Regions from separate parts of the Aeribacillus sp. FSL k6-2211 genome, predicted to be linked through region 1. Evidence: a T-box and tRNA genes for the amino acid it is inferred to sense, from the RefSeq annotation. Region 1 holds a T-box; the other holds one or more tRNA genes.
The links. The T-box of region 1 lies ahead of ileS (isoleucine--tRNA ligase). A T-box ahead of a tRNA ligase gene usually reads a tRNA of that ligase, here a tRNA-Ile.
Positions count from the first base shown of each region.

Region 2: it encodes a tRNA-Ile, which carries the amino acid that the T-box ahead of ileS (isoleucine--tRNA ligase) is inferred to sense. The anticodon was not compared.

Region 1 covers NZ_CP150190.1:2,437,136-2,447,812, reverse strand. The annotation lists gene sigG (RNA polymerase sporulation sigma factor SigG) at 1-654, shown strand, start outside; gene NSU19_RS11710 (YlmC/YmxH family sporulation protein) at 750-1,001, shown strand; gene pgeF (peptidoglycan editing factor PgeF) at 1,084-1,911, shown strand; gene NSU19_RS11700 (YggS family pyridoxal phosphate-dependent enzyme) at 1,915-2,586, shown strand; gene NSU19_RS11695 (cell division protein SepF) at 2,609-3,070, shown strand; gene NSU19_RS11690 (YggT family protein) at 3,080-3,343, shown strand; gene NSU19_RS11685 (RNA-binding protein) at 3,422-4,198, shown strand; gene NSU19_RS11680 (DivIVA domain-containing protein) at 4,294-4,803, shown strand; T-box leader at 4,855-5,079, shown strand; gene ileS (isoleucine--tRNA ligase) at 5,132-7,906, shown strand; gene NSU19_RS11670 (hypothetical protein) at 8,299-8,589, shown strand; gene lspA (signal peptidase II) at 8,684-9,160, shown strand; gene NSU19_RS11660 (RluA family pseudouridine synthase) at 9,164-10,078, shown strand; gene pyrR (bifunctional pyr operon transcriptional regulator/uracil phosphoribosyltransferase PyrR) at 10,242-10,677, shown strand, end outside.
Region 2 covers NZ_CP150190.1:982,902-993,578, forward strand. The annotation lists gene NSU19_RS04840 (hypothetical protein) at 57-245, opposite strand; rRNA gene NSU19_RS04845 (16S ribosomal RNA) at 902-2,455, shown strand; rRNA gene NSU19_RS04850 (23S ribosomal RNA) at 2,594-5,527, shown strand; tRNA gene NSU19_RS04855 (tRNA-Val) at 5,624-5,699, shown strand; tRNA gene NSU19_RS04860 (tRNA-Thr) at 5,859-5,931, shown strand; tRNA gene NSU19_RS04865 (tRNA-Lys) at 6,108-6,183, shown strand; tRNA gene NSU19_RS04870 (tRNA-Leu) at 6,191-6,272, shown strand; tRNA gene NSU19_RS04875 (tRNA-Gly) at 6,279-6,350, shown strand; tRNA gene NSU19_RS04880 (tRNA-Leu) at 6,358-6,446, shown strand; tRNA gene NSU19_RS04885 (tRNA-Arg) at 6,452-6,528, shown strand; tRNA gene NSU19_RS04890 (tRNA-Pro) at 6,532-6,608, shown strand; tRNA gene NSU19_RS04895 (tRNA-Ala) at 6,620-6,692, shown strand; tRNA gene NSU19_RS04900 (tRNA-Met) at 6,703-6,776, shown strand; tRNA gene NSU19_RS04905 (tRNA-Ile) at 6,783-6,859, shown strand; tRNA gene NSU19_RS04910 (tRNA-Ser) at 6,872-6,961, shown strand; tRNA gene NSU19_RS04915 (tRNA-Met) at 6,972-7,048, shown strand; tRNA gene NSU19_RS04920 (tRNA-Asp) at 7,051-7,126, shown strand; tRNA gene NSU19_RS04925 (tRNA-Phe) at 7,238-7,310, shown strand; tRNA gene NSU19_RS04930 (tRNA-His) at 7,328-7,403, shown strand; tRNA gene NSU19_RS04935 (tRNA-Gly) at 7,632-7,702, shown strand; tRNA gene NSU19_RS04940 (tRNA-Ile) at 7,709-7,782, shown strand; tRNA gene NSU19_RS04945 (tRNA-Asn) at 7,882-7,953, shown strand; gene NSU19_RS04950 (methyl-accepting chemotaxis protein) at 8,164-9,012, opposite strand; gene NSU19_RS04955 (IS4 family transposase) at 9,234-10,484, opposite strand.

The sequences.
Region 1 (10,677 bases):
CTTGTCAACGGAAATTTGCGACTCGTTTTAAGCGTTATCCAAAGATTTAATAACAGAGGCGAGTTTGTCGATGATCTTTTTCAAGTAGGATGTATTGGGTTGATGAAATCTATAGATAATTTTGATCTGAGCCAAAACGTAAAATTTTCTACTTATGCTGTACCGATGATCATCGGTGAAATTCGTCGATATTTGCGAGACAACAATCCGATACGTGTTTCAAGATCATTGCGTGATATTGCCTATAAAGCTTTGCAGGTGCGTGAAAAACTCATGAGCGAAACGTCACGTGAGCCGAAGGCAGAAGAAATTGCTAAAGAGCTGAATGTGCCGCATGAAGAAATCGTTTTTGCTTTAGACGCCATTCAAGATCCAGTTTCATTATTTGAACCGATTTATAACGACGGCGGTGATCCGATCTTTGTCATGGATCAGTTAAGCGACGAGCGAAACCGCGATTCCAAGTGGATTGAAGAAATTGTTCTAAAAGAGGGGATCAGACGATTGAATGATCGGGAGAAGCTGATATTGAAAAAAAGGTTTTTTCAAGGCAAAACACAAATGGAGGTAGCAGAAGAAATCGGCATTTCCCAAGCTCAAGTTTCTCGGCTTGAAAAAGCTGCCATTAAACAAATGACCAAAAATATTCAATAATCATTGGGCCACATTCTTTTGAATGTGGCCCTTTATCATCATTCAAAAAAAAACTCATATACTGATTGTAAAAATACTTGAGGGGAGAAGCCGGCATGATCCATATTTCCGATTTGCAAATAAAAGATGTTGTGAATGTCCATGACGGAAAAAAATTAGGAAGCATTGAAGACGTTGACATCGACTTAAAAACTGGTAAAATTCAAGCGATCATGATCACTAGTCAAGGGAAGGTTTTAGGTTTTTTTGGAAAAGGGGAAGAAATTGTCATTCCTTGGAGGAACATCGTAAAAATCGGAAAAGATGTTATTTTAGTAAGAGTTTCGAAAAATGTTGAAACAGAATAAGAATCGCACGAATTTTGGTTAAATGTTGGCTTAAAGATATGTTAAAATAAAAATAAGAGAATTGTCGAAGAGGAATGGTACAATGAAACATGAACCGTTTCAATTAACAGATGAATCTTTTTTCTCCATACCTGCTTGGGTGAAGCTTCATTCTCAGATTACAGCAGGTTTTACGACGAGAAAAGGAGGATTTTCCAAGAATGGTTTTGCTTCATTAAATTTAGGTCTTCATGTGAATGATGAAAAGGAAACGGTGATCAAAAATCGAAAAATCATTGGGGACAAAATTCGTTTTGATCTACCAAACTGGGTATGTGCCGATCAAGTCCATGACAAACAAATTGTCAAGGTAGTAAATAAACATAAAGGATCAGGGGTTTTTACATATCGTCAATGCATCACTCAAACGGACGGCCTATACACATCGGAAAAAAATATATTACTTTCCCTTTTTTTTGCTGATTGTGTTCCGATTTTCTTTTTTTCTCCAAAAGACTCACTGATTGGCATCGCACATGCGGGCTGGAGAGGGACTGCGAAAAATATAGCAGGTGAAATGATCGACAGTTGGGTTTTGCACGAAGGTGTGCAAGCTCAAAATATATTTGCAGCCATAGGTCCTTCAATCGGCGAATGCTGTTATGTCGTCAATGACGATGTGATCGATGCGATCAAACCTCTTTTTGACAATGAGACGACATTTTATAAACAGCTTGAGAACGGCCTTTATTCTATTCATCTTGCAGAAATCAACAAAAGATTGTTAATGAAAAAAGGAGTGCCGGAACATCAAATCCTATTGACCTCATATTGTACAAGCTGCGATCAAGATTTGTTTTTTTCCCATCGAAGAGATCAAGGGAAAACAGGACGAATGATGGGATTTATCGGTTTGAAGGAGGGATACTAAGCCTTGTCAGTGAAAGAAAATTTAGCACGAATCCAACAGGAAATCGAACAAGCATGCAAAAAATCAAATCGAAAAATAGATGATATCCAAATTATTGCAGTGACGAAATATGTAACGGTAGAACGGGCTATAGAGGCGATAAATTCAGGCATTTTACACTTAGGCGAAAACAGGGATGACGGTTTTTTATCGAAATATAACAGCATTGGGTCAAAAGCTGTCTGGCATTTCATCGGCACACTTCAAACTCGAAAAGTGAAAAATATTATAGACAAGGTCGATTATATTCATTCGTTGGATAGAATATCGCTAGCAAACGAAATTGAAAAAAGAGCAGATCGAACGATCAAATGCTTTGTGCAAGTAAATACATCTGGCGAACAGTCAAAGCATGGCGTGGCTCCTGAACAATGCATTGATTTTATTCAACAGTTGAAGGAGTATCGCCATATCGAAGTTGTCGGATTAATGACAATGGCTCCATTTACAGACGAGGAAGAAGAAATCAGAAGATGCTTCCGAAGTTTAAAGCAATTGCAGGAACAAGTGAAAGCTCTAAATATAGCGAATGCACCATGTACAGAGCTATCAATGGGGATGTCCAACGACTACAAAATCGCGGTTGAAGAAGGGGCTACTTATCTTCGCATCGGCTCCTCGCTAGTAGGTACATAAAACGAAACTGGAGGTAAATCAGATGAGCTTAAAGAATAAATTTAAAAGCTTTTTTGCTCTCGATGATGAAGATTATGAGATTGAAGATATGGAAGCTCCGGAAGATAAACACCAACATGAACCGATTATGTTCAATCACAACAGCAGCGTTGAAAAAAATGCCGCTTTCGGAAAACAAAATGTTGTAAGTTTGCAAAGCGCCCAAAAATCTACTAAAGTAATATTATGTGAGCCAAGAACGTATTCAGAGGCGCAAGAAATTGCTGATCATCTGAAAAACCGCCGTTCATGCATTGTCAATTTGCAGCGGATCGGGCATGATCAGGCAAAAAGAATTGTTGATTTTTTAAGCGGCACTGTTTATGCGATTGGCGGAGACATCCAGCGTGTTGGAACAAACATATTTTTATGTACCCCAGATAACGTAGATGTCGCCGGCTCCATTTCCGATTTCATGGCAGATGATGAAAATAAAAGGTGGTAGAAATGATTGATGGGGACAATATATAACATATTAAGTTTTTTGCTCGATATTTATTCCTATGCGATTATCATTTATATTTTAATGTCTTGGTTTCCGAATGCAAGGGAAACGTCCATTGGACAATTTTTAGCGGCTATATGTGAGCCTTATTTAGAACCGTTTAGAAGAATCATTCCTCCATTAGGGATGATTGATGTATCTCCTATTGTTGCATTGATTGCCCTGCATTTTGCAGATTATGGGCTGTATGCTCTTTTTAGTATGATTTCATAAAATTCATTCGCCGATTGACATTCGAATTGTTTTGTATGCCAATCGGCTCTTTTCATATCATAATTGGAGTTGTCTCTTATGGAGAGTGTTTATCAGCATTTTCGCAAAGAAGAAAGGGAGTTCATTGACAAAGTCTTTGGATGGAAACAATTTGTGACTGAGCAATATCGGCCAAAATTGACCGATTTTTTAGATCCGCGGGAACAGAAAATCATTAAGACATTGATCGGTGAAAATCCGGATGTTCACGTGCAATTTTTCGGAGGCTATAAAAATGCTGAAAGAAAGCGGGCTTTTTTTTACCCTGACTATATTCAACCGACATTAGATGATTTTTCAATGTTCGCATTTGAAATCATGTTCCCGAAAAAATTCGTGACATTATCACATCGCGAAGTGCTTGGATCGCTTATGTCGCTCGGCTTAAAACGGAGCAAGTTCGGCGACATTATCATTCATGATGAAACGGTGCAAGTCATGGTTGCGCAAGAAATTGCCAATTTCCTGCAGCTGAACTGGAATAAAATTGGAAAGATTTCCGTTCGTTTGAAACAGATCCCATTCGAAGATGTGTTTTCTCATGAAGAAGAAATGGATATTTCTTTGATCACCGTTTCTTCGCTTCGGCTCGATGCTGTTCTAGCAAATGTTTATCACCAATCTCGGCAAAAAATAAAATCGCTTATTGAAAATAGTCTCGTCAAAGTCAATTGGAAAATTGTTGAGGATGCTCATTTTGAAATTGCGGAAGATGATGTGTTATCTGTCCGAGGATTCGGAAGAAGCAAAGTTTTGGCAATTGAAGGGAAAACAAGAAAAGATAAGTGGCGCATTAAGATCGGAATACAAAAATAATATTACAAATGGAAAGATTTTTGCCCATTCTGTCGAAAAATCGTTTATAATTGGATTAGTGTTTTGCGAAAAACATACATATGGAGGTGGAATTTGTGCCTTTAACCCCGCTGGATATTCATAACAAGGAATTTACAAAAGGCTTTCGCGGCTATGATGAAGATGAAGTAAATGAGTTTTTAGATCAAGTGATTAAAGATTATGAAATGGTCATCCGCGAAAAGAAAGAATTGGAATTAAAGGTGAAGGAATTAACCGAGAAGCTGAATCACTTTACAAATATAGAAGAAACGTTAAATAAATCGATTTTAGTTGCGCAGGAAGCTGCGGAAGATGTGAAAAGAAACGCTCAAAAGGAAGCGAAGCTGATCATTAAAGAAGCGGAAAAAAATGCTGACAGAATCATCAATGAAGCACTTGCTAAATCGCATAAAATTGCAATGGAAATCGAAGAGATGAAAAAGCAGTCAAAAGTATTCCGCACCCGTTTTCAAATGCTCATCGAAGCACAGCTTGATCTGCTAAAAAATGATGATTGGGATCACTTAATGGAATACAATGTCGAGCCAATCTTAGGAGAAGAAGCGGAAGAACCGAAAGTATAACTTGACTTTTTTGTTCGTGATTTCATATAATACGAAAATAAAACGGAATATGACAAAACAATGAGAGGGACAGTAGTCCTTTCAAGCCCTTTATGACAGCGAACCGGGGACGGTGGAAGCCCGGGTAAAGGCGAAAGGATGAACATCACCCTTGAGTCCATAGCTGAAACATGCTAGTAGGCTGTGGCGGCCAAGTCCGTTATGTTTATGAGTGGATGTGCATGATTTGTGCGCATCTAAAAGGGTGGTACCGCGAGATTCCTCCTCGTCCCTTAGGGATGAGGAGTTTTTTTATTTTAGTGAACAAATATTATGTGGAGGAATGGGAATGGATTATAAAGAGACGTTACGAATGCCGAAAACAGACTTTCCAATGAGAGGAAACCTTCCGAAAAAAGAACCTGAGATCCAGAAAAAATGGGAAGAGATGGATATTTATGAAAAAGTGCAGGAGCGCACGAAAGGACGGCCTCTTTTCATATTACATGATGGTCCGCCGTTCGCAAACGGGGATATTCATATGGGGCATGCCTTAAACAAAATTTTAAAAGACATTATTGTCCGTTATAAATCCATGAGCGGATATTGCGCACCGTATGTTCCAGGATGGGATACGCACGGTCTGCCAATTGAAACAGCACTTTTGAAGAAACAAAAAATCAATCGAAAAGAGATGGATGTCGCGCAGTTTCGAAAACATTGCGAGCAATATGCATGGGAGCAAATTGAGCGCCAGCGCGTGCAATTTAAACGCCTTGGAATTCGAGGCGACTGGAAAAATCCATATGTCACCTTGAAACCAGAATATGAAGCCCAGCAAATTCGCGTCTTTGGAGAAATGGCAAAAAAGGGATATATTTATAAAGGCTTGAAGCCGGTTTATTGGTCTCCATCGAGCGAATCTGCCTTGGCAGAGGCGGAAATTGAATATTATGACAAACGCTCGCCTTCTATTTATGTTGCATTTGAAATAAAGGACGGAAAAAATATATTAACAGATGGAGAAAAAATCGTCATTTGGACGACTACTCCGTGGACTATCCCTGCAAACTTAGGAATTGCTGTTCATCCTGATTTGGAATATTCTGTAGTGAAGGTTGGAGCTGACAAGTTTGTGATCGCATCTGCCCTGCTCGAAGAAGTGGCAAAAGAGCTGGACTGGACAGAATATGAAGTAGTGAAATCGTTTAAAGGCAAAGAGCTGGAATATGTGGTTGCGAAACACCCGTTCTATGACCGCGATTCATTAGTGATCCTTGGCGAACATGTAACGACCGACGCTGGTACAGGATGCGTCCATACAGCGCCAGGCCATGGGGAAGACGATTTTGTCGTCGGACAAAAATATAACCTAGGCGTATTATGTCCTGTCGACGAAAGAGGGTACATGACAGAAGAAGCTCCAGGGTTCGAAGGATTGTTTTATGATGACGCAAATAAAAAAATAACGGAAAAATTAGAAGAAGTAGGGGCATTGCTAAAGCTTTCATTTATTACACACTCCTATCCACATGACTGGCGGACAAAGAAACCAACGATTTTCAGAGCAACAGCGCAATGGTTTGCGTCCATTAAAGATTTTCGAGACGAATTGCTGCAAGCAATTAAAGAAACGAAATGGATCCCTAATTGGGGAGAAATTCGCATTCATAACATGATCCGCGATCGAAGCGATTGGTGTATTTCCCGTCAGCGGGCATGGGGCGTGCCAATTCCAGTGTTTTATGGTGAAAATGGGGAGCCGATCATAACAGATGAAACGATTGAACATGTGGCAAAACTGTTCCGCGAGCACGGCTCGAATGTTTGGTTTGAACGCGAAGCAAAAGACCTGCTTCCAGAAGGATTTACACACCCTTCAAGCCCGAACGGCATTTTTACAAAAGAAACAGACATTATGGACGTTTGGTTCGATTCAGGCTCTTCTCATCAAGCAGTTTTAGTTGAACGGGAAGATTTGCAGCGTCCTGCTGATCTTTATTTAGAAGGCTCTGACCAATATCGCGGCTGGTTTAATTCATCGCTGTCTACAGCAGTTGCTGTCACCGGAAAAGCTCCATATAAAGGCGTTTTAAGCCATGGATTTGCGCTGGACGGCGAAGGACGGAAAATGAGCAAATCGCTAGGAAATGTTGTTGTTCCTGCCAAAGTGACGGAACAGTTTGGAGCAGATATTCTTCGTCTATGGGTAGCATCAGTTGATTATCAATCGGACGTTCGCGTCTCTGATGCAATCTTAAAACAAGTATCTGAAGTATATCGGAAAATTCGCAACACGTACCGTTTCTTGTTAGGAAATTTGTTTGATTTTGATCCAAATCAGCATCGTGTTTCTGTAGAAAAATTAAGAGAAGTGGATCGCTATATTCTCATTAAACTGAATAAACTAATTGCCAAAGTGCGAAAAGCATATGAAGAATATGATTTTGCATCCATCTATCATGACGTTCACAATTTCTGTACGATTGAGCTAAGCTCATTTTATCTTGATTTTGCAAAAGACATTCTGTATATTGAGGCTGCTGACAGCCATAATCGACGTTCTATCCAAACGGTTTTATATGAAGCGCTTCTTGCTCTTGTAAAGCTGATGACACCGATTTTGCCGCATACAACAGAAGAAGTATGGGGACATATTGAATCAGTTGAAGAAAAGAGCGTACAGCTTGTCGATATGCCGGAAGCTGTAGAGATTGAAGGCAGCAAAGAGATTGAAGCGAAATGGGATCAGTTTATGTCAGTTCGCGATGATGTATTAAAGGCCCTGGAAATTGCCCGAAATGAAAAAGTGATCGGCAAATCGTTAAATGCTGCTCTCATCCTTTATCCGAACGAAGAAATAAAAGAATTGTTCAATTCAATACAAGAGGACTTAAAACAGCTGTTTATTGTTTCCCAGTTAGAAATTGCCGGTGATTACAAAGATGCTCCGGAAGAAGCGCAAACATTTGATAGCATCAAAATAATTGTGAAGCAAGCGGATGGTGAGACTTGTGAAAGATGTTGGGTTGTTTCAACAGATATAGGCACTGATCAAGACCATCCGACATTGTGCAAAAGATGTGCAAGCATTGTGAAAGATCACTACAGCCATCTAGCATAGTTTTATCAGGGGGCTGTCCAGAAAGTCAAATCGCCATTGAAAACAACACCGATATATCAACGTTTCTAAAACATTAATGGGGGCGTCAATAAGCCGTAAAAACGACTTATCAGACACCCCCTTTTTTCATTTAGCAATGCTTCCTCATAAAGAAGTGTCATAAAAAGAACGATCTTTCATTGAAATCCGTCATAGTCAATTGGAAAAGTTTTCTCGGATGCTTTTTCAAAAATGAATACTTTGCTCAAAATTGAAAGAAGAATTCAGCTTTTAGCTTTTAAAGTGTGAATCATTTCCAAGCCGCTATTTACGTGTGTGGAAAAACTTGAATGTGATAGGAGGCAGTACGGCGGTTACAATATAAATACAAAACAGACGAGGGGGTTTTAATAATGAATCCGCTCGATCAAATCAAAGACGAATTAACGTTAATGAAGGACGAACTCAATGCGCGGCTCGCCAAAAGTCAATTGGATGACCCGATTTTTATCCGGGATGTAAAAAATGAGCTCAACGATGTTGAGCTTGCATTGGAAAAAATGGAATATGGACTTTATGGCATATGTGAAGAAACATTGCAAAAATTGCCGCTCGAACAATTGGCACAAATTCCGACAGCCAGAACGATTCATGATTTTCTCAATATGAAATCATATTTAAAAAAAACACTAGAATATCATTAAGAAGTGAAGTGAACAAGCTTCACTTTTTTGCTTGTTCCCCTTCTTTACTGTTTGTCAAAAAATGTGCTAAAATTTGATGGAAACTTGCCAGTGAGTGGGGGAACACAGTGTGCTTAAATATTTGATTGCATTATTTGTCATCGCTCTCGACCAATGGACAAAATGGCTGATCGTAAAAAATATGGAAATTGGCGAAAGCATTGAAATTATCAACGGATTTTTATACATAACGTCTCACCGCAATAAAGGAGCGGCTTGGGGAATATTACAGAACCAGATGGTGTTCTTTTATATTATTACCATTATTGTTGTCGTAGCGATTATTTATTATATGCAAAAATATGCGAAACAAAATGCAATGCTGGGGGTTGCTCTCAGCTTAATGCTCGGCGGAGCGATTGGGAATTTTATTGACCGCCTTTACCGTAAAGAGGTGGTGGACTTTATTCATACATATATTTTCGGCTATAATTTTCCAATTTTTAATATTGCCGATTCGTCTTTAACAATTGGTGTTATTTTACTTTTCATATATTTTTTGTTTTTTGAAGAAAAGAAGCAAAAGGAGTAGAAAATGGAGCAATTTACTTTTGTTGTGACGGAAAAAGAGGAACATGAACGAATAGATAAATTTTTGTCCAATAAAAATGAGAATTGGTCAAGAACGTCGGTCCAAAATTGGATCAAGGACGGGATTGTTTCAGTAAATGAAAAATCGGTGAAGGCCAATTACAAGTGCCAAACGGGTGATGTTATCACTGTATCTGTTCCAGAACCGGAAGAGCTGGATGTCAAGCCTGAGCCGATGGAGCTTGATATATACTATGAGGATGAAGATGTCATCGTTGTCAATAAACCGCGCGGGATGGTCGTTCATCCAGCGCCGGGACACACTTCAGGAACGCTTGTGAACGGTCTTTTATATCATTGCAAAGATTTGTCCGGCATTAACGGAGTCCTTCGCCCGGGAATTGTTCACCGGATTGATAAAGACACTTCAGGTTTATTAATGGTCGCCAAAAATGACTACGCTCATGAATCATTAGCAAATCAATTAATGGAAAAGAGAGTTGAAAGGAGATATAAGGCGATTGTACACGGGGTAATTCCGCACGACCATGCCACAATTGATGCTCCGATCGGAAGGGATCCAAAGGATCGGCAAAAAATGACGGTGACAAAAACAAACAGTAAAGAAGCTGTCACCCATTTTCATGTGCTGGAACGATTTTCGGATTTTACATATATAGAATGCAGGCTGGAAACCGGGAGAACGCATCAAATCCGCGTGCATATGAAATATATCGGTTTTCCGCTAGCTGGCGATCCAAAATATGGACCGAAAAAAACACTTCCAATTCGTGGACAGGCACTTCATGCAGGCGTACTCGGTTTTGAGCATCCAAGAACAAAAGAGTTTTTGAAGTTTGAAGCACCGCTTCCGGAAGAATTCGAAAAGATTTTGCAAATGTTACGAAATGATCGTTGACAATTACGAGCTGCTCTGTCATAATACGTTTAGACAAAACAGCATCCTTTAACTGCAGTCCCGTGAGGCTGAGAAGGAATCGTATGGCAATAGGTGAGCTATGCACAAAACCTCTCATCCTCAGGATGAGAGGTTTTTTTAACCGAAATTTGAGGTGATGAGCATGCCGGAAAAAGCGGTTGTGTTAGATGAGCAGGCGATCAGAAGGGCGCTAACTAGAATAGCCCACGAAATTATCGAACACAATAAAGGGATAGACAATTGTGTTTTGGTCGGAATCAAGACAAGGGGAATTTATCTTGCCAAACGTCTTGCAAAAAGAATAGAGGACATTGAAGGAAAAGAGATACCTGTCGGCAACCTTGACATTACCTTTTACCGGGATGATTTAACACAAAAAACAGAAAGCGGCGAACCGCTCGTTAAAGGTTCAGATATCCCGATCGATATTAACAATCGAAAAGTCATTTTAGTGGACGATGTCCTTTACACGGGAAGAACAGTACGGGCAGCGATGGATGCCATTGTTGACTACGGCAGGCCAGCGCAAATCCAGCTCGCTGTACTTGTTGACCGCGGCCATCGCGAACTACCGATCC
Region 2 (10,677 bases), 1.5 Mb from region 1:
GAAAAGATGAAGGAAAAAGCTTTTCCGTAAAGATTGTATAAATCTACTGATTGAATTTATAAATATATTTTGTGATAAAAAAAGTTTGTAAAAAATGCAAATATAAATCCGAGTGGAAACGAAAAAATGACGGACCAACCGTTCACTTTTCCGTTTTCTTCGCTTATTCTTATAGCTTCTTTATATCCATATGCAAAATGGAAAATGGATAAAAAATAAGCAATAATTAAGAAAGCCAGATCCATTTTTATCCCTCCCGCTTTTGTCTCTCTAAATTTTATATATTCATGCTTGTCCATTTTTAATACAAAAAAATAAATGCTATGGCTGCATCAGCATTCTGCTTTTATTTGTACTTGGCTGCATCGCGTCTTTTTTTAAGTTGAGGAAACTATTGTCTCGATCGATAAATTGCTTCACAGTGTCATGTTTCAATCCGGTGAAATCGTGTTTATGAAAACGGTGATGCTGACAAATGCTTGACATCGATTTTCCTTTGGCTCGTTAGATAGAAATTTTAGCGGATCACAAACAGTAAGAGGTGCTTAACAATGCGTTTGTTTGTGGTAAAATATGTTCTAACAGATAATTATTTGAATGAGTATGCTTTCGTCTACTAAATCAATTTTTGTCTAACGACTATCAAAAATAAATCTTTTTTTATAAAAATTTATATTGCAATTAGTGGTTAATGGTGATAGAATATCAAATGTCGTTAAGATCAATGAGACATTAGTCATGAATAAAAAATTACTTTTAAAAAAAACTCTTGACATTTTGCTCTGAATAGTTGTATATTGAAAAAGTCGCTGTAAAAATACAGCGGAAAATGATCTTTGAAAACTGAACAAAACGAAAAGCGTGCCTGTTGATTCTGACAAGAGCATTTGGTGACAAACTTTTTTTGGAGAGTTTGATCCTGGCTCAGGACGAACGCTGGCGGCGTGCCTAATACATGCAAGTCGAGCGGACCGAAGGGAGCTTGCTCCTTTAGGTTAGCGGCGGACGGGTGAGTAACACGTGGGCAACCTGCCCTGCAGACTGGGATAACTTCGGGAAACCGGAGCTAATACCGGATAACACCGAAAACCGCATGGTTTTCGGTTGAAAGGCGGCTTTTAGCTGTCACTGCAGGATGGGCCCGCGGCGCATTAGCTAGTTGGTGAGGTAACGGCTCACCAAGGCGACGATGCGTAGCCGACCTGAGAGGGTGACCGGCCACACTGGGACTGAGACACGGCCCAGACTCCTACGGGAGGCAGCAGTAGGGAATCTTCCGCAATGGACGAAAGTCTGACGGAGCAACGCCGCGTGAGCGAAGAAGGTCTTCGGATCGTAAAGCTCTGTTGTCAGGGAAGAACAAGTGCCGTTCGAACAGGGCGGTACCTTGACGGTACCTGACGAGGAAGCCACGGCTAACTACGTGCCAGCAGCCGCGGTAATACGTAGGTGGCAAGCGTTGTCCGGAATTATTGGGCGTAAAGCGCGCGCAGGCGGTTCCTTAAGTCTGATGTGAAATCTCGCGGCTCAACCGCGAGCGGCCATTGGAAACTGGGGAACTTGAGTGCAGGAGAGGGGAGCGGAATTCCACGTGTAGCGGTGAAATGCGTAGAGATGTGGAGGAACACCAGTGGCGAAGGCGGCTCTCTGGCCTGTAACTGACGCTGAGGCGCGAAAGCGTGGGGAGCGAACAGGATTAGATACCCTGGTAGTCCACGCCGTAAACGATGAGTGCTAAGTGTTAGAGGGTATCCACCCTTTAGTGCTGCAGCAAACGCATTAAGCACTCCGCCTGGGGAGTACGGCCGCAAGGCTGAAACTCAAAGGAATTGACGGGGACCCGCACAAGCGGTGGAGCATGTGGTTTAATTCGAAGCAACGCGAAGAACCTTACCAGGTCTTGACATCCCCTGACAACCCTAGAGATAGGGCGTTCCCCTTTCGGGGACAGGGTGACAGGTGGTGCATGGTTGTCGTCAGCTCGTGTCGTGAGATGTTGGGTTAAGTCCCGCAACGAGCGCAACCCTTGACCTTAGTTGCCAGCATTCAGTTGGGCACTCTAAGGTGACTGCCGGCTAAAAGTCGGAGGAAGGTGGGGATGACGTCAAATCATCATGCCCCTTATGACCTGGGCTACACACGTGCTACAATGGGTGGTACAAAGGGCAGCGAAACCGCGAGGTGGAGCGAATCCCAAAAAACCACTCTCAGTTCGGATTGCAGGCTGCAACTCGCCTGCATGAAGCCGGAATCGCTAGTAATCGCGGATCAGCATGCCGCGGTGAATACGTTCCCGGGTCTTGTACACACCGCCCGTCACACCACGAGAGTTTGTAACACCCGAAGTCGGTGGGGTAACCCTTACGGGAGCCAGCCGCCGAAGGTGGGACAAATGATTGGGGTGAAGTCGTAACAAGGTAGCCGTATCGGAAGGTGCGGCTGGATCACCTCCTTTCTAAGGATATATACATTGAAATAGGGTGCGCTTTTCCGTTTTGTTTAGTTTTGAAGGATCATATCCTTCTTGATTGTTCTTTGAAAACTGGATAACGGAAAGACATTCACGAATAGATCGCTCATGTTAGGAAGAAACGGTTAAGTTAGAAAGGGCGCACGGTGGATGCCTTGGCACTAGGAGCCGATGAAGGACGGGACAAACACCGAAATGCTTCGGGGAGCTGTAAGTAAGCGTCGATCCGGAGATGTCCGAATGGGGGAACCCACTGCCCGTAATGGGGCAGTATCCATACCTGAATCCATAGGGTATGGAGGGCAACCCGGGGAACTGAAACATCTAAGTACCCGGAGGAAGAGAAAGCAACAGCGATTCCCTGAGTAGCGGCGAGCGAAACGGGAACAGCCCAAACCAAGAGGCGTGCCTCTTGGGGTTGTAGGACACTCGATTAAGGAGTGACAAAGGAACGGGGTAGACGAAGAGGTCTGGAAAGGCCCGTCAGAGAAGGTAACAACCCTGTAGTCGAAACTCCGTTCCCTCCCGAGTGGATCCTGAGTACGGCGGGACACGTGAAATCCCGTCGGAAGCAGGGAGGACCATCTCCCAAGGCTAAATACTCCCTAGTGACCGATAGTGAACCAGTACCGTGAGGGAAAGGTGAAAAGCACCCCGGGAGGGGAGTGAAAGAGAACCTGAAACCGTGTGCCTACAAGTAGTCAGAGCCCATTAACGGGTGATGGCGTGCCTTTTGTAGAATGAACCGGCGAGTTGCGATTTCGTGCAAGGTTAAGCCGAAAGGCGGAGCCGCAGCGAAAGCGAGTCTGAAGAGGGCGAAATAGTACGAGGTCGCAGACCCGAAACCAGGTGATCTACCCATGTCCAGGGTGAAGGCAAGGTAACACTTGCTGGAGGCCCGAACCCACGCACGTTGAAAAGTGCGGGGATGAGGTGTGGGTAGGGGTGAAATGCCAATCGAACTTGGAGATAGCTGGTTCTCTCCGAAATAGCTTTAGGGCTAGCCTCAAGGGAAGAGTCTTGGAGGTAGAGCACTGATTGGACGAGGGGCCCCCATCGGGTTACCGAATTCAGTCAAACTCCGAATGCCAATGACTTATCCTTGGGAGTCAGACTGCGAGTGATAAGATCCGTGGTCAAAAGGGAAACAGCCCAGACCGCCAGCTAAGGTCCCAAAGTATACGTTAAGTGGAAAAGGATGTGGAGCTGCTTAGACAACCAGGATGTTGGCTTAGAAGCAGCCACCATTTAAAGAGTGCGTAATAGCTCACTGGTCGAGTGGCTCTGCGCCGAAAATGTACCGGGGCTAAACGTATCACCGAAGCTGCGGGTTGACACCGTTGGTGTCAGCGGTAGGAGAGCGTTCTAAGGGCATCGAAGCCGGACCGGAAGGACCGGTGGAGCGCTTAGAAGTGAGAATGCCGGTATGAGTAGCGAAAGAGGGGTGAGAATCCCCTCCGCCGAAAGCCTAAGGTTTCCTGAGGAAGGCTCGTCCGCTCAGGGTTAGTCGGGACCTAAGCCGAGGCCGAAAGGCGTAGGTGATGGACAACAGGTTGATATTCCTGTACCACCTCCTCACCGTTTGAGCAATGGGGGGACGCAGGAGGATAGGGTAAGCGCGCGGCTGGATGTGCGCGTCCAAGCAGTTAGGGCTGGCAAGCAGGCAAATCCGCTTGCCGTGTGCTTGAGCTGTGATGGCGAGGGAAAGGAAGTACCGAAGTTCCCGATTCCACACTGCCAAGAAAAGCCTCTAGCGAGGTGAGAGGTGCCCGTACCGCAAACCGACACAGGTAGGCGAGGAGAGAATCCTAAGGTGAGCGAGAGAACTCTCGTTAAGGAACTCGGCAAAATGACCCCGTAACTTCGGGAGAAGGGGTGCTCATCAAGGTGATAAGCCATGATGAGCCGCAGTGAAAAGGCCCAGGCGACTGTTTAGCAAAAACACAGGTCTCTGCGAAACCGTAAGGTGAAGTATAGGGGCTGACGCCTGCCCGGTGCTGGAAGGTTAAGGGGAGCGCTTAAGCTGTAGCTGAAGGTGCGAACCGAAGCCCCAGTAAACGGCGGCCGTAACTATAACGGTCCTAAGGTAGCGAAATTCCTTGTCGGGTAAGTTCCGACCCGCACGAAAGGCGTAACGATCTGGGCACTGTCTCAACGAGAGACTCGGTGAAATTATAGTACCTGTGAAGATGCAGGTTACCCGCGACAGGACGGAAAGACCCCGTGGAGCTTTACTGCAGCCTGATATTGAATGTGGGTACAGCTTGTACAGGATAGGTAGGAGCCAGAGACGCGTGAGCGCCAGCTTGCGCTGAGGCGACGGTGGGATACTACCCTGGCTGTACTGACATTCTAACCCGCGCCCCTGATCGGGGCGGGAGACAGTGTCAGGTGGGCAGTTTGACTGGGGCGGTCGCCTCCTAAAAGGTAACGGAGGCGCCCAAAGGTTCCCTCAGAATGGTTGGAAATCATTCGGAGAGTGCAAAGGCAGAAGGGAGCTTGACTGCGAGACCTACAAGTCGAGCAGGGACGAAAGTCGGGCTTAGTGATCCGGTGGTTCCGCATGGAAGGGCCATCGCTCAACGGATAAAAGCTACCCCGGGGATAACAGGCTGATCTCCCCCAAGAGTCCACATCGACGGGGAGGTTTGGCACCTCGATGTCGGCTCATCGCATCCTGGGGCTGTAGTCGGTCCCAAGGGTTGGGCTGTTCGCCCATTAAAGCGGTACGCGAGCTGGGTTCAGAACGTCGTGAGACAGTTCGGTCCCTATCCGTCGCGGGCGCAGGAAATTTGAGAGGAGCTGTCCTTAGTACGAGAGGACCGGGATGGACGCACCGCTGGTGTACCAGTTGTCCCGCCAGGGGCACCGCTGGGTAGCTATGTGCGGAAGGGATAAGCGCTGAAAGCATCTAAGCGTGAAGCCCCCCTCAAGATGAGATTTCCCATCGCTAAACGCGAGTAAGATCCCTTGAAGATGACGAGGTAGATAGGTCCGAGGTGGAAGCGTGGTGACACGTGGAGCTGACGGATACTAATCGATCGAGGACTTAACCAAGAAAGAGCATCTATTCGTGAAGGAACCGTTATCTAGTTTTGAAAGAATTATGGGCTTTTATTTACTTTGCATATGTCCTCTGGTGATTTTTGAATTGGAGGATTAGCTCAGCTGGGAGAGCACTTGCCTTACAAGCAAGGGGTCGGCGGTTCGATCCCGTCATCCTCCACCATACAGTATATCGATTCAGCTCAATTGGCAAAGCACGGTCGAGATATCGTCTTTCATGCTGCTTCATCGTACCAATTGAACTTTTCCTTGGACAAGATTTCTAAGATTGGAACGACGATCAAATGAAGCAAGACTGATTATTGATTGTTGTATTCATCATGCCGGTGTAGCTCAATTGGCAGAGCAACTGAATCGTAATCAGTAGGTTGGGGGTTCGATTCCTCTCGCCGGCATCATTAAAGGTGTTGCATATTGAGCAGGAGCTTTTAGATTAGTCGTCAGAGTAACGAGCAATGCTTCGACGAACAATCAGAGAGTTGTCCCGACGCATCCAACATCCTCGAAAAGACTGGCAGAGGAAGGGGCATATGACAAATGAAAAATGGATTGGGAGAAAAAAATTTTTTATGAGCCATTAGCTCAGTCGGTAGAGCATCTGACTTTTAATCAGAGGGTCGGAGGTTCGAATCCTCCATGGCTCACCATTTTGACGCGGGTGTGGCGGAATTGGCAGACGCACTAGACTTAGGATCTAGCGCCTTACGGCGTGGGGGTTCAAGTCCCTCCACCCGCATCATATGCGGAAGTAGTTCAGTGGTAGAACACCACCTTGCCAAGGTGGGGGTCGCGGGTTCGAATCCCGTCTTCCGCTTTTCTGTGCCGGGGTGGCGGAATTGGCAGACGCACAGGACTTAAAATCCTGCGGTAGGTGACTACCGTACCGGTTCAAGTCCGGTCCTCGGCACCATATTTGCGCCCGTAGCTCAATTGGATAGAGCGTTTGACTACGGATCAAAAGGTTAGGGGTTCGACTCCTCTCGGGCGCGCCATATCGGGAAGTAGCTCAGCTTGGTAGAGCACATGGTTTGGGACCATGGGGTCGCAGGTTCGAATCCTGTCTTCCCGACCAGGGAATTTAAAGGGGCCTTAGCTCAGCTGGGAGAGCGCCTGCTTTGCACGCAGGAGGTCAGCGGTTCGATCCCGCTAGGCTCCATATTTAATTTGGCGGTGTAGCTCAGCTGGCTAGAGCGTACGGTTCATACCCGTGAGGTCGGGGGTTCGATCCCCTCCACCGCCATTTTTCGGACCTTTAGCTCAGCTGGTCAGAGCAGACGGCTCATAACCGTCCGGTCGCAGGTTCGAATCCTGCAAGGTCCACCATCTTTATTATATGGAGGAGTACCCAAGTCTGGCTGAAGGGGTCGGTCTTGAAAACCGAGAGGCGGGTCAAACCGCGCGGGGGTTCGAATCCCTCCTCCTCCGTCATTATTATCGCGGGGTGGAGCAGTCCGGTAGCTCGTCGGGCTCATAACCCGAAGGTCGCAGGTTCAAATCCTGCCCCCGCAACCAATGGTCCCGTAGTGTAGCGGTTAACATGCCTGCCTGTCACGCAGGAGATCGCGGGTTCGATTCCCGTCGGGACCGCCATTAATTATTGATTCAACAGCTGTATGAGGAATTTTTTCAAGTACAGCAGATTGTGTCAATGAATTCTTTCTTTAATGATGGATTGTACATAATTTTTTATCGGAGTTTTACGGCTCGGTAGCTCAGTCGGTAGAGCAAAGGACTGAAAATCCTTGTGTCGGCGGTTCGATTCCGTCCCGAGCCATTGTTTTATTAATTGCGGCGACTGTGGCGAAGTGGTTAACGCACCAGATTGTGGCTCTGGCATTCGTGGGTTCGATTCCCATCAGTCGCCCCATTTGCCTATAGTAGAGATAGATAATATGGCATTGAAAGTAAGTATTTATTTCTATTATCAGCTTATTATGCGGGTGTAGTTTAGTGGTAAAACCTCAGCCACGAGCGACACTTCAATGAATAATCTGCGAGTTGCCTCGACGCATTTACATCCTCGAACAATGCTGGAAGAGGAAGAGGCATGGAAAATGCGTGTTTATCATTTAAATAGAAAAATAAATATTTTCGCGCGGGTGTAGTTTAGTGGTAAAACCTCAGCCTTCCAAGCTGATGTCGTGGGTTCGATTCCCATCACCCGCTTAATATGGGCTTGTAGCTCAGCTGGTTAGAGCGCACGCCTGATAAGCGTGAGGTCGGTGGTTCAAGTCCACTCAGGCCCATTGCTATTTTTTTAGCAGCTTAGTTGGGCAATTGACATTGTTGCAATTGTCAGTCAAAAGCTGCTCTATTTGGCAAAATGCTTTAAATTTTTTTTATATTCCGCAGTAGCTCAGTGGTAGAGCATTCGGCTGTTAACCGAACGGTCGCAGGTTCGAATCCTGCCTGCGGAGTCAGTATGTATAAGTACTCAAGTGGATGAAGAGGCTCCTGCTAAGGGTGTAGGTCGTGTTTAGCGGAGCGAGGGCTCAAATCCCTCCTTCTCTGCCATTTGTTGTCTATATATATAGAATTGGAAATAGATCGTTTCATTTTCATTGATGATAAAAGCGTTGCAATACTTGCAACGCTTTTTGTATTTGTTAAGAAAAGTGAATTCCTTTTTATTGTTTGATTTCCATATCTTCATCGTATCCCATTATAGTTTTCATGAATTCTTTTAATTTATGGGAAACTCGATTTAAATTTTCTAAATCTGCCATTAGTTCCGTGATTAGTTGTGCTTCTTCTTGTGAAGATTGGGATATTTCGTTAAAATCATTTTCCATTCGCTTCATGTATTCTTGAATGCTGTCTAATGTTTGTTCAATATTTACTGTTTCTTCCTTCGTATTTGTAGACAATTTGCGTATTTCATTTGCCACTACGCCAAATCCAGCACCGGCAGCGCCAACGCGAGCAGCTTCTATCGCTGCGTTTAAGCCTAAAAGATTTGTTTGATCACTAATCTCTTTTATGATTTTCGTTATGTTGCCGACTTTGTCGGAATGTTCAGTTGCTTTTTTCACAATTTGCGTTATTTCATCAGCAGTTGCTGACAGTTCTTCAGAATGAGCCACAATTTGCTGTATTTTATCTAATAATGAGTGGGAAAAGCTTTCTATTTCATCAATAATGGTTTTTAAATAATGCTGCTTTTTAGTGCTGATGGCCGCATTTATTGCAGCGATCACATTGCCGTTTTCATCTTTTATAGGCACGGATATGCTATCAAACGGTATGCCAAATTCTTCTTCGGGGACTTTGACGACAACCGGCTTTTCCCTGTCAACCATCTGAAAGTTCAAATACTTCGGCGGCAATGGATCACCGGGTTGATGACCAAAGTCTAAATCTTTGCTGGGAGAATAAAATAAATATTTTTCATGATCAAAGACTGTGATCATAATATCCTCTCGCAAAACTTGTTTAAAAATTGGAATGGATTGAATAATTGCTTGGACGATATCCAAATCGTGTACCTCCTTGTATGCTTGAACATGGTCTTTTTTATTCACATTTTTATTATCGGCTGATCAGTAGCGTTGCATAAAAAAATTTAATGTTTGTCAAGCTCAATAAAAATTCCAGTTATTTCATGTAACTGAATATTCAGACATACAATCTTTCTAAGCAAGCTTAAAAGGACAATGACGTCTTAATCGGCAGTCCATTTCCACAATTTGGTAATATATTACAGAAACATTGGATCATAAACTAAATCGTCTAGGTGTTCCACCTCCCCTTCTTCAAATTGGTACACGATGGTTTCAAAATCTTTTTCCCAATGGTATTTTTTCCGACCGTTGGACGTTCGAATTGGCTTTTTAAAAAGGGAGCGAACAAAACAGTCAAAACCTTTAAAAAGCAGATTCTGTAAAGTTCGCTTGATCTCTAATAAAGGACCATCGTGATTCACTTTTAATTGGAGCATGGCCTGTAAGCAATAGGTGATTAGGGCGATCCAAATTTGATTGTAAACGGCATTTTGACTTTTTCCATAAAATCTTTTTATCTTAAGGTGCTGTTTCATCCATTTAAAGAAGGTCTCTATCTTCCAGCGATATCGGTATAAATCTGCAATCTCTTCCGCAGAAAGATCAAAGCAATTGGTTATGATGATCACGGGATTCCCTTCGCTGTCGACCGTTTCGATCAATCGGAGAGGATGAGTCATTTTGGTATGATTACGGTCATTTCCTAAAATGACAATCTGATCCCTATAAATCAAACGTTCTGGATTGGGAATCCGTTCCGATAAAACTTCAATCTCTGCGTTCTTTTTAAGCCGGGTAATGAATCGCACCCCTTCTCGGCATAAGCGGTCGAACTGTTTGTAATCGACATACCCTCGATCAAACAAGTAAATCGCATTTGGATCGATTTCAATGAGTTCGTCCATCTGTGTGCGATCGGCATGTTTCGCGGGTAAGATAATCCCTTGATCCGGAACAGTGATATCCTTCGTTACAACAACCTTTAAATGGAGTCGAACACCAGCCTTTGTCTTACGAAAAGTTGCCCATGGATATTGGCTCAAACTCATGCTCATCGTGGTAGAATCAATGACCAGAAGACGACCAATGTTTCGGATGATCGGGGCATTTTTCATTTGCCCTTGGATCTTTAAGACCAGATATTTAAATACTTTTTCAAACAGTTGAGGGGATAATTGGCCTAATTTGCGAGAAAGTTGCGAAGTACTAATTGCATCAAATTCCAGATATGTCTGCAACTCTTCCTTGTCTTTCAAATGTTTGGCCAATTTTGTTAAGCTTTCCAATTCGTTTAACTGAGCGATGATACAAAGTTGTAAAAACTTATACGCCGTTAATTTTTTAATGTATTTGTCAACGTCAATCACATTAATTAGTTTTGAAAAAGTTATTGGATCGATCTCTTTAAATAGTTCATTTATTGTGGATTCTGTGGTATTCTTATCCATAATGGTTTCTCCTTATTCTTAGGATTTGGATAGGACTGCCAATCCTAATTATAAGGAGTTTTTTTATATCCAAAAAGATGAAATTTAACATAAAATTGGCTCTTCACCACAAAATGTACTTGACAATCAGGTTGTTTTCTGATCAAGGGTACAAAAAATGCGAAATTTCCTGTATGGTAAAGGTGACCAAACC